DNA from 4 places in the Paenibacillus sp. SEL1 genome. Region 3 is predicted to be linked to each of the others. Evidence: a T-box and tRNA genes for the amino acid it is inferred to sense, from the RefSeq annotation. Region 3 holds a T-box; the other regions hold tRNA genes.
What was found. The T-box of region 3 lies ahead of argS (arginine--tRNA ligase). A T-box ahead of a tRNA ligase gene usually reads a tRNA of that ligase, here a tRNA-Arg.
Positions count from the first base shown of each region.

Region 1: it encodes a tRNA-Arg, which carries the amino acid that the T-box ahead of argS (arginine--tRNA ligase) is inferred to sense. The anticodon was not compared.
Region 2: it encodes a tRNA-Arg, which carries the amino acid that the T-box ahead of argS (arginine--tRNA ligase) is inferred to sense. The anticodon was not compared.
Region 4: it encodes a tRNA-Arg, which carries the amino acid that the T-box ahead of argS (arginine--tRNA ligase) is inferred to sense. The anticodon was not compared.

Region 1 covers NZ_CM137723.1:2,411,446-2,413,620, forward strand. Annotated here, with positions in the region: tRNA gene ACYCSE_RS11005 (tRNA-Val) at 1-16, shown strand, start outside; tRNA gene ACYCSE_RS11010 (tRNA-Met) at 47-120, shown strand; tRNA gene ACYCSE_RS11015 (tRNA-Asp) at 146-222, shown strand; tRNA gene ACYCSE_RS11020 (tRNA-Phe) at 287-359, shown strand; tRNA gene ACYCSE_RS11025 (tRNA-Thr) at 386-461, shown strand; tRNA gene ACYCSE_RS11030 (tRNA-Tyr) at 466-551, shown strand; tRNA gene ACYCSE_RS11035 (tRNA-His) at 571-643, shown strand; tRNA gene ACYCSE_RS11040 (tRNA-Gln) at 661-735, shown strand; tRNA gene ACYCSE_RS11045 (tRNA-Lys) at 740-815, shown strand; tRNA gene ACYCSE_RS11050 (tRNA-Leu) at 830-917, shown strand; tRNA gene ACYCSE_RS11055 (tRNA-Gly) at 924-998, shown strand; tRNA gene ACYCSE_RS11060 (tRNA-Cys) at 1,009-1,080, shown strand; tRNA gene ACYCSE_RS11065 (tRNA-Arg) at 1,107-1,183, shown strand; tRNA gene ACYCSE_RS11070 (tRNA-Pro) at 1,206-1,279, shown strand; tRNA gene ACYCSE_RS11075 (tRNA-Gly) at 1,289-1,359, shown strand; gene ACYCSE_RS11080 (PAS domain-containing sensor histidine kinase) at 1,562-2,175, opposite strand, start outside.
Region 2 covers NZ_CM137723.1:3,128,477-3,130,651, forward strand. Annotated here, with positions in the region: rRNA gene rrf (5S ribosomal RNA) at 1-25, shown strand, start outside; tRNA gene ACYCSE_RS14180 (tRNA-Ala) at 96-171, shown strand; tRNA gene ACYCSE_RS14185 (tRNA-Asn) at 176-251, shown strand; tRNA gene ACYCSE_RS14190 (tRNA-Ser) at 255-346, shown strand; tRNA gene ACYCSE_RS14195 (tRNA-Glu) at 364-435, shown strand; tRNA gene ACYCSE_RS14200 (tRNA-Val) at 445-520, shown strand; tRNA gene ACYCSE_RS14205 (tRNA-Met) at 547-620, shown strand; tRNA gene ACYCSE_RS14210 (tRNA-Asp) at 648-724, shown strand; tRNA gene ACYCSE_RS14215 (tRNA-Thr) at 738-813, shown strand; tRNA gene ACYCSE_RS14220 (tRNA-Tyr) at 818-903, shown strand; tRNA gene ACYCSE_RS14225 (tRNA-Lys) at 911-986, shown strand; tRNA gene ACYCSE_RS14230 (tRNA-Leu) at 998-1,078, shown strand; tRNA gene ACYCSE_RS14235 (tRNA-Gly) at 1,089-1,163, shown strand; tRNA gene ACYCSE_RS14240 (tRNA-Arg) at 1,171-1,247, shown strand; tRNA gene ACYCSE_RS14245 (tRNA-Leu) at 1,260-1,339, shown strand; gene ACYCSE_RS14250 (hypothetical protein) at 2,086-2,175, shown strand, end outside.
Region 3 covers NZ_CM137723.1:4,345,189-4,347,363, reverse strand. Annotated here, with positions in the region: partial or broken gene argS (arginine--tRNA ligase) at 1-1,157, opposite strand, end outside; T-box leader at 1,217-1,475, opposite strand; gene ACYCSE_RS20370 (four-helix bundle copper-binding protein) at 1,561-1,890, opposite strand; gene ACYCSE_RS20365 (MogA/MoaB family molybdenum cofactor biosynthesis protein) at 2,153-2,175, shown strand, end outside.
Region 4 covers NZ_CM137723.1:1,269,425-1,271,599, forward strand. Annotated here, with positions in the region: gene ppc (phosphoenolpyruvate carboxylase) at 1-306, opposite strand, end outside; tRNA gene ACYCSE_RS05795 (tRNA-Gly) at 1,044-1,114, opposite strand; tRNA gene ACYCSE_RS05800 (tRNA-Pro) at 1,124-1,197, opposite strand; tRNA gene ACYCSE_RS05805 (tRNA-Arg) at 1,218-1,294, opposite strand; tRNA gene ACYCSE_RS05810 (tRNA-Gly) at 1,300-1,374, opposite strand; tRNA gene ACYCSE_RS05815 (tRNA-Leu) at 1,385-1,465, opposite strand; tRNA gene ACYCSE_RS05820 (tRNA-Lys) at 1,477-1,552, opposite strand; tRNA gene ACYCSE_RS05825 (tRNA-Gln) at 1,557-1,631, opposite strand; tRNA gene ACYCSE_RS05830 (tRNA-Val) at 1,687-1,762, opposite strand; tRNA gene ACYCSE_RS05835 (tRNA-Glu) at 1,774-1,845, opposite strand; tRNA gene ACYCSE_RS05840 (tRNA-Thr) at 1,857-1,929, opposite strand; tRNA gene ACYCSE_RS05845 (tRNA-Asn) at 1,933-2,008, opposite strand; rRNA gene rrf (5S ribosomal RNA) at 2,028-2,144, opposite strand.

The DNA.
Region 1 (2,175 bases), 1.9 Mb from region 3:
CCCTCAGCCTCCACCATAAGAAAATTTGAGAAATGCCTTTTAATGTCGCGGGGTGGAGCAGTTCGGTAGCTCGTCGGGCTCATAACCCGAAGGTCGTAGGTTCAAATCCTACCCCCGCAATTAATTTCCTGTTGGAAATGCCTCTGGAACTGTGGTGTAGAGGCCTAACATGCCTGCCTGTCACGCAGGAGATCGCGGGTTCGAATCCCGTCAGTTCCGCCATTTTAACTTCATATATAATTGGCATATAAAGTGCGGATTATATGATGTAGTAATAAAAAAATATGGCTCGGTAGCTCAGTCGGTAGAGCAGAGGACTGAAAATCCTCGTGTCGGCGGTTCGATTCCGTCCCGAGCCACCTTTCAAGTGGGAAATGAGTAATGTGCCGGTGTAGCTCAACTGGTAGAGCAACTGACTTGTAATCAGTAGGTTGGGGGTTCAAGTCCTCTCGCCGGCACCATTTTGGAGGATTAGCGAAGTGGCCAAACGCATCAGACTGTAAATCTGCTCCCTTACGGGTTCGGTGGTTCGAATCCATCATCCTCCACCAGTCTTTTCATAATCATATGGCGGTCGTGGCGAAGTGGTTAACGCACCGGACTGTGACTCCGGCATTCGTGGGTTCAAGCCCCATCGGCCGCCCTTTATTCTTAATCTATTGGGGATTAGCCAAGCGGTAAGGCAACGGACTTTGACTCCGTCATGCATAGGTTCAAATCCTATATCCCCAGCCATTAAGAGCCATTAGCTCAGTTGGTAGAGCACCTGACTTTTAATCAGGGTGTCGAAGGTTCGAGTCCTTCATGGCTCACCATTTATAATTATTTTGCGGTCGTGGCGGAATTGGCAGACGCGCACGGTTCAGGTCCGTGTGGGCTAACCCCCCGTGGAGGTTCGAGTCCTCTCGACCGCACCATATTTTGCGGACGTGGCTCAGCGGTAGAGCATCGCCTTGCCAAGGCGAGGGTCGCGGGTTCGATTCCCGTCGTCCGCTCCATTATCCATACGGCGCCATAGCCAAGTGGTAAGGCAAAGCTCTGCAAAAGCTTCATTCCCCAGTTCAAATCTGGGTGGCGCCTTGACTACTCATTATGGAATTTAATATGCGCCCTTAGCTCAGCTGGATAGAGCGTTTGACTACGAATCAAAAGGCCGGGAGTTCGAATCTCTCAGGGCGCGCCATTTCTTAAAAAATGTATAATGTCGGGATGTAGCTCAGCTTGGTAGAGCACCTGGTTTGGGACCAGGGGGTCGCATGTTCAAATCGTGTCATCCCGATACTGATTTGCGGGTGTAGTTCAATGGTAGAACTCCAGCCTTCCAAGCTGGTAGCGTGGGTTCGATTCCCATCACCCGCTTTTTGCTATAGCGGATTCTTGTTGCCTCAGTGGTGACACCTTATAAATAAAGAGAGCCTGTCTGGGGACAGAGCTCTCTCTTTTTTTGTATTTATCCTCATGTAATCCACAATGTGTTGATTATCCATAATCTTCGGTATCGGTGTATATCGTTCTAATCATACAACTGGCATACACCGATAACCGATCTAGTGGACAGTTTTTACACGGGAATGGTCAGCTGGATGGAGGTTCCCTTGTCTGGAGCAGAGGTTATGCTCATAAATCCCCCTACCCCTCTAGCTCGTTCTTCCATACTGAACAATCCAACTCCCTCTCCTTGGGACTTTCCAGAGAATCCAATGCCCTCATCCCGAATGGTCACTTGTATCATTTCATTTTGATCCTCGACGTCGACATATGCCTCTGCTACATCTGCGTATTTGGCTACATTCGTTAATGCTTCTTGTACAATCCGATAAATTGCAATTTCCTTGCGAATATCAACCCGTTTACGTAAAGTGCATTGAAAATGCACCTCAATCCCGTAATGAGAACAGAAGTTTTCAATATAGGTTCTTATGGCTGGGACGACACCCAGATCATCCAGAACTGAGGGACGAAGTTCCCACGCTAGACCACGAACATCTTTGATGATGTCGGTCACCTGCGAACGAAGATTCTCCAGAGTAGCACTAGGTTGTTCGGCAAGTTGGCTATCCAATTGGATAATAAGTGAAAACAAGCTTTGCCCTATCCCATCATGCAGCTCTCTTGAAAAGCGTTTACGTTCTTCTTCCTGTATTTGCATGACTTGCGTCATCATAGACTGGAGTT
Region 2 (2,175 bases), 1.2 Mb from region 3:
CTGGGAGAGTAGGACGTCGCCAAGCAACCCCATAATGGGGATTTTTTTTCGCCTATTAGGCTATTGATTATACATACAAAATTGATTTTTTAGATGGGGCTATAGCTCAGCTGGGAGAGCGCCTGCCTTGCACGCAGGAGGTCAGGGGTTCGATCCCCCTTGGCTCCACCAATATTCCCTGATAGCTCAGTTGGTAGAGCACTCGACTGTTAATCGAGTTGTCACAGGTTCGAGTCCTGTTCGGGGAGCCATATGGAGAGGTGTCCGAGTTGGCCGAAGGAGCACGATTGGAAATCGTGTAGGCGCCAAAAGCGTCTCGAGGGTTCGAATCCCTCTCTCTCCGCCATAATTATTTTATTGTATGGCCCGTTGGTCAAGGGGTTAAGACACCTCCCTTTCACGGAGGTAACAGGGGTTCGAATCCCCTACGGGTCATAGTAATTCGGAGGCTTAGCTCAGCTGGGAGAGCATCTGCCTTACAAGCAGAGGGTCGGGGGTTCGAGCCCCTCAGCCTCCACCATTTGAAAAGTAAATATTTATTACTGTCGCGGGGTGGAGCAGTTCGGTAGCTCGTCGGGCTCATAACCCGAAGGTCGCAGGTTCAAATCCTGCCTCCGCAATTACTTTCAACTAAGAGAGTTGCCTCTGGAACCGTGGTGTAGAGGCCCAACATGCCTGCCTGTCACGCAGGAGATCGCGGGTTCGAATCCCGTCGGTTCCGCCATTTAACTTAATATGCCGGTGTAGCTCAACTGGTAGAGCAACTGACTTGTAATCAGTAGGTTGGGGGTTCAAGTCCTCTCGCCGGCACCATTTTGGAGGATTAGCGAAGTGGCCAAACGCATCAGACTGTAAATCTGCTCCCTTACGGGTTCGGTGGTTCGAATCCATCATCCTCCACCAGTTTTACGAGCCATTAGCTCAGTTGGTAGAGCACCTGACTTTTAATCAGGGTGTCGAAGGTTCGAGTCCTTCATGGCTCACCATTGTATTACATGCGCGTGTGGCGGAATTGGCAGACGCACTAGACTTAGGATCTAGCGTCTTTGACGTGGGGGTTCAAGTCCCTCCACGCGCATCTTGTTTTTGCGGACGTGGCTCAGCGGTAGAGCATCGCCTTGCCAAGGCGAGGGTCGCGGGTTCGATTCCCGTCGTCCGCTCCATTTATTAGTCCCCTTAGCTCAGCTGGATAGAGCGTTTGACTACGAATCAAAAGGTCGGGAGTTCGAATCTCTCAGGGGACGCCATTAACTTCATAAGCCGGTGTGGCGGAATTGGCAGACGCGCGCGACTCAAAATCGTGAGGGAAACCGTGGAGGTTCGAGTCCTCTCACCGGCATCTATTTCGGGATGTAGCTCAATGGTAAAACTCAGCCTTCCAAGCTGGTAGCGTGGGTCCGATTCCCATTACCCGCTTTATATAAATGAAAAAGGAGAGATGGCTTATTTTTATGCCATCTCTCCTTTTTTACTTTTAAACAATTCCTATCGACATGACAACCAGTAGAAACCTCAAGGCAATCTCCTCCGTTCCTTTGCGTTATTAACATACACAGGCAACTTCCAGAATTTTTATTTTCTGATCTTCTTCATATACTTAAGTTTCAGCTCGTAGTTCAGTTCTTGAAGGCAATATCAGCATGCAGACAGAAATTGCCCCCGCAACCTAACTCTGGTATCGGCGAGAGAAGCAACCGCTCCAGATCCAGAGTTTCAATCTGCTTAACTATCGGTTAATGGGCTTTGAGCGAAGCGCTGACCGGAGTCTTCTTCGTCTGAGAAGCAACTGGACATGGTGACCATGGATATCACGATGCCAGATATGACAGGTGCACACGAAGCTTTCTATGGATAGGGCGTACAACTAACGAGGAACGATAGTTAAATAACACACAATGTTGAGCAGGCGCTTCAAGTCTGCTCTTTTTATTAAACTAAAGGGCAGGATAGTTATAAATATGTTAAAATAAGGGCGAATAAAATCAGAGGTGAGCTAATGTTCAATCCGAAGATCTTCTTCTATTAGTTGTGTCTAAGGTCATGGCTTCAAATGCCAAAATCTAACCCGGCACAACGGGGATGAAGATGTTTACACGGGAAGAGATTCAATTCTGGGAAGATGAGAAACAGCGTAGTCTGGAGATCAATAATAAGCCCAAAGATCCAAGAAAAGAG
Region 3 (2,175 bases):
GCTATAGCTTCATCCAGCACCTCTTCCAGTTTGACAACTTTTCCACGTCTTGTAGACATTTTCTTACCCGCAAACCGCATTAATCCAAACGGCACATGCTCACACTGCTCCGCCCATGCCTCTCCTGCATGTTTCAGCACCGCAAACACCTGCTGGAAATGCAGCTTCTGTTCCCCACCAACGACGTACAGAAGCCGATCAGCCTTCATCACTTCATGACGATAAATCGCTGTTGCCAGATCACGTGTCGGATAAATGGTAGTCCCATCCTTTTTTAGAATAAGACATGGCGGCAGTTCCTCGTCTTACAGACGAACTACGAGCGCGCCATCACTTTCCTCCAGCAATCCCTTTGCTCTTAATTGAGCAACAACTGCCTGCATCTTATCATTGTAAAAACTTTCTCCCAGCACATGGTCAAATGTAATGTTCAGGCGCTGGTACATACGATCAAATTCACCCAGACTGACTTCAACAAAAAACTCCCATAGTTGTTGAGCCTCAGCATCCCCATGCTCCAAACGTCGGAACCACTCGCGGCCTTCATCTTCCAAAGTTGGATCATGCTCGGCCTCCTGATGAAAACGAACATATAGCTTCAGCGATTCACCAATCGGATCATGTTGTAGCTGCTCCTCATTTCCCCATCTTTTATAGGCCGCAATTTGCTTGCCAAACTGTGTTCCCCAATCTCCAAGATGATTCACACTAATTGGAACATATCCGGTTTCACCAAGAATACGATACAAGGCAGCACCAATAACAGTAGAGCGAAGATGACCAATACCAAACGGTTTGGCAATATTGGGCGAAGACATATCAATGACCACCCGCTGTCCGTGTCCGATATTGGGCCTGAGGAAATCAGCTTTACTCAATTCAGCAAGCATAAGCGGAATATGAACCGATCGATCCAATGTTATATTTACGTAGGCACCCGATGCTGAAGCAGTCAAACCTTCTTCATGGCTCACTAGCTCCGCTAATTCCATTGCAATGTGCTGCGGAGACTTTCGAAACTTTTTAGCCAGCACAAAACAGGGAAACGCTACATCTCCCCATTCAGGCTGCGGAGGCACCTCGAATAAAGATAAAATTTCTTTTTCCTCCAAGCCCGTATGGGCCAATATCGCTTGAGTAGCAATCCTCACTAACATGATCTCTCTCCTTCTTTTTATAGAATCTAACAAAAAAAGCTCCCGCCTCTTGAAATAATTCAAGAGACGAGAACTTCAATATCCCCGCGGTACCACTCTTCGTAAATCGGTTGTGCAGCTAAAGCTAACTTACACAAATCGCGATTTCACTCCAATGACTAATAACGGTGTCTGCCGGGCTGATCTACTAGAAATTCTGCTCGTTGGATCAACCGTCTCCCGGGTGCGCTTCACATCGGACCTCATACCGGCTTCCACCTCTTCCGGCTCGCTGTAATGATACGGCTCCGCTGCTACTCTCCCGTTCCATGACGTTAATTCCAATCATTATACAAACCTATTCAGTAGAAAGCAACCTTGCAACCTTTTATTTCCTCTTCAGGCACTAGTTCCATATATGTAATTACACTGCCACCAATTGGCGGCATGCCCGAACGCAACGACGGCAGGCTTCTGCACAATGTTTGCAATGATCATGGGAATGCTTGCTGCATTCAGCAGCACATACCTCACAGGCCTTGGCGCACAGCTCACAGATTTGCTCGGCAAAATCCGTTCCGCGCTGCAGCATTTGAGCAGCAAATCCGCATATTTCTGCACATTCCCTACTCACTCGAATACATTCACGCAGCATAGCTAAATCATATTCCTTCAAACTCGCTACGTAACATACATTGCAAGCGTTCATACATTCCAGGCAAGCATCCACGCATTGTTGGTATGAATGATTCATATTACATTACCTCCCAGTTGTTGACCCTGCTGCACTATTACCCGCTGATCCTTGAGTTTAATCATTTGATGTGCGCGCTTACAATAAAATAAAAACAAAACAATCCCGACTTATGTAAGGAAGTGTACTATATTCCAGTATGTAAGTGCAAGGATATTAATCACATGGATTTTTAGCCCCTGTTTCTGACTTGCATACACTCAGTCATTGCTCTATTGTAAAAAGTGTATGTCTAACCATCGATCAAGGAGTGAACATTTTAATGAATATGTCTTCCGTAGAGGA
Region 4 (2,175 bases), 2.7 Mb from region 3:
ACGAATACGATGGTTTTGCTCAGCGATATTCACCAACTGAAAATAAATCGCAAACGCGCGAATAACCTGGTGACGAATATCCGTATCCAGTCCGCTGACCATTTGTTTGAAATCCTCATACAACTCCGGTTGATACCCGGCACGTAACGATTTACTTGTCTCACGTATTTTCTCCACGATATCCAAAAGTTCGTTGCCACCCTGATGAACCAAAACCTCACCAAGAATATTCCCTAGAAAACGAACGTCCCGCCGCAGCAGATTGTTGGATTGGTTTTTGTTAGCGGTTAACGTAAGCTCAGTCATGCTTTTCCCCCCATCTGATCTGTTCCACACCATATACAGTTGTAGCAAAGGTACGTATACACACGAAATTTGACACTTTCTTAACATCATACAATAAAAACGCATGAAAAGCTGCAAAATTTACAGTAAAAAATCATGTTTTTGAAATACTTCTTTTAAGAAAATATTGGATTTTTATGCAAAAAGATGAAATTTATAATAGAAATGAATGTATACACTAGTGATGCGTGAAACATTATGCACAGTCTCTTATAAAGAGTGTGGTTTTAAAGGTGCAAATTCATGCAACATGATGTGTATATGTTTATTAATTGTTAACAAAGTCAACCCCATTATCCTTCTATCCACAAAGATATACACAAATTAGCCATATCCTCAGTGTTTCTAGGGCATTTCCTCTTTAAGACTTCGCTTTTTACCCACATAAATAAATGGGAATGTGCACAACGCAAGAGCAGATGCAGAGTTATCACCATGAATTCGTACCATAATAGCTATAGGATTCCTATATTCAAAGGATTTGATCACGAAATTAGCCTTACTGCAGGAGAAAAGGGGTACGCTTGAGGGGAAATTCGGGATCTAGACGCCATAGTAACAAGAGCCTATGTACAATATGCACAAGTCATCCCCAACTGTGCATGACAGGAGACATAACTGCATTAACTTATATACATAGAAGTAAATGTAATGTGGACAAAATAAAAAGAAGCCTTTCGGCTTCTAGGTAATCGGTAAGCGGGTGATGGGAATCGAACCCACGCTATCAGCTTGGAAGGCTGAAGTTCTACCATTGAACTACACCCGCAAATTAGTATCGGGATGACACGATTTGAACATGCGACCCCCTGGTCCCAAACCAGGTGCTCTACCAAGCTGAGCTACATCCCGATATTATACTTTTTTAAATATGGCGCGCCCTGAGAGATTCGAACTCCCGGCCTTTTGATTCGTAGTCAAACGCTCTATCCAGCTGAGCTAAGGGCGCAAATATGGAGCGGACGACGGGAATCGAACCCGCGACCCTCGCCTTGGCAAGGCGATGCTCTACCGCTGAGCCACGTCCGCAAAAACAAGATGCGCGTGGAGGGACTTGAACCCCCACGTCAAAGACGCTAGATCCTAAGTCTAGTGCGTCTGCCAATTCCGCCACACGCGCATGTAATACAATGGTGAGCCATGAAGGACTCGAACCTTCGACACCCTGATTAAAAGTCAGGTGCTCTACCAACTGAGCTAATGGCTCTTAATGGCTGGGGATATAGGATTTGAACCTATGCATGACGGAGTCAAAGTCCGTTGCCTTACCGCTTGGCTAATCCCCAATATGCATATGATTCACAATTCCCCAAGATTTCATCCAGGTAAGAGGATGAAAAATGGTGGAGGCTGAGGGGCTCGAACCCCCGACCCTCTGCTTGTAAGGCAGATGCTCTCCCAGCTGAGCTAAGCCTCCATACTATCCTATGACCCGTAGGGGATTCGAACCCCTGTTACCTCCGTGAAAGGGAGGTGTCTTAACCCCTTGACCAACGGGCCATCCTATAACAAGCTCTCAACCGGGTTCGAACCGGTGACCTCATCCTTACCATGGATGCACTCTACCTGCTGAGCTATGAGAGCAAATGGCTCCCCGAACAGGACTCGAACCTGTGACAACTCGATTAACAGTCGAGTGCTCTACCAACTGAGCTATCAGGGAATATTAATCATAAAGCTCTGCTTGGCGACGTCCTACTCTCCCAGGACCCTGCGGTCCAAGTACCATCGGCGCTGGAGGGCTTAACGGTCGTGTTCGGGATGGGTACGTGTGGAACCCCTCCGCTATCGCCACCAAACATGAATTTACATCGTAAATTCTACATTCAA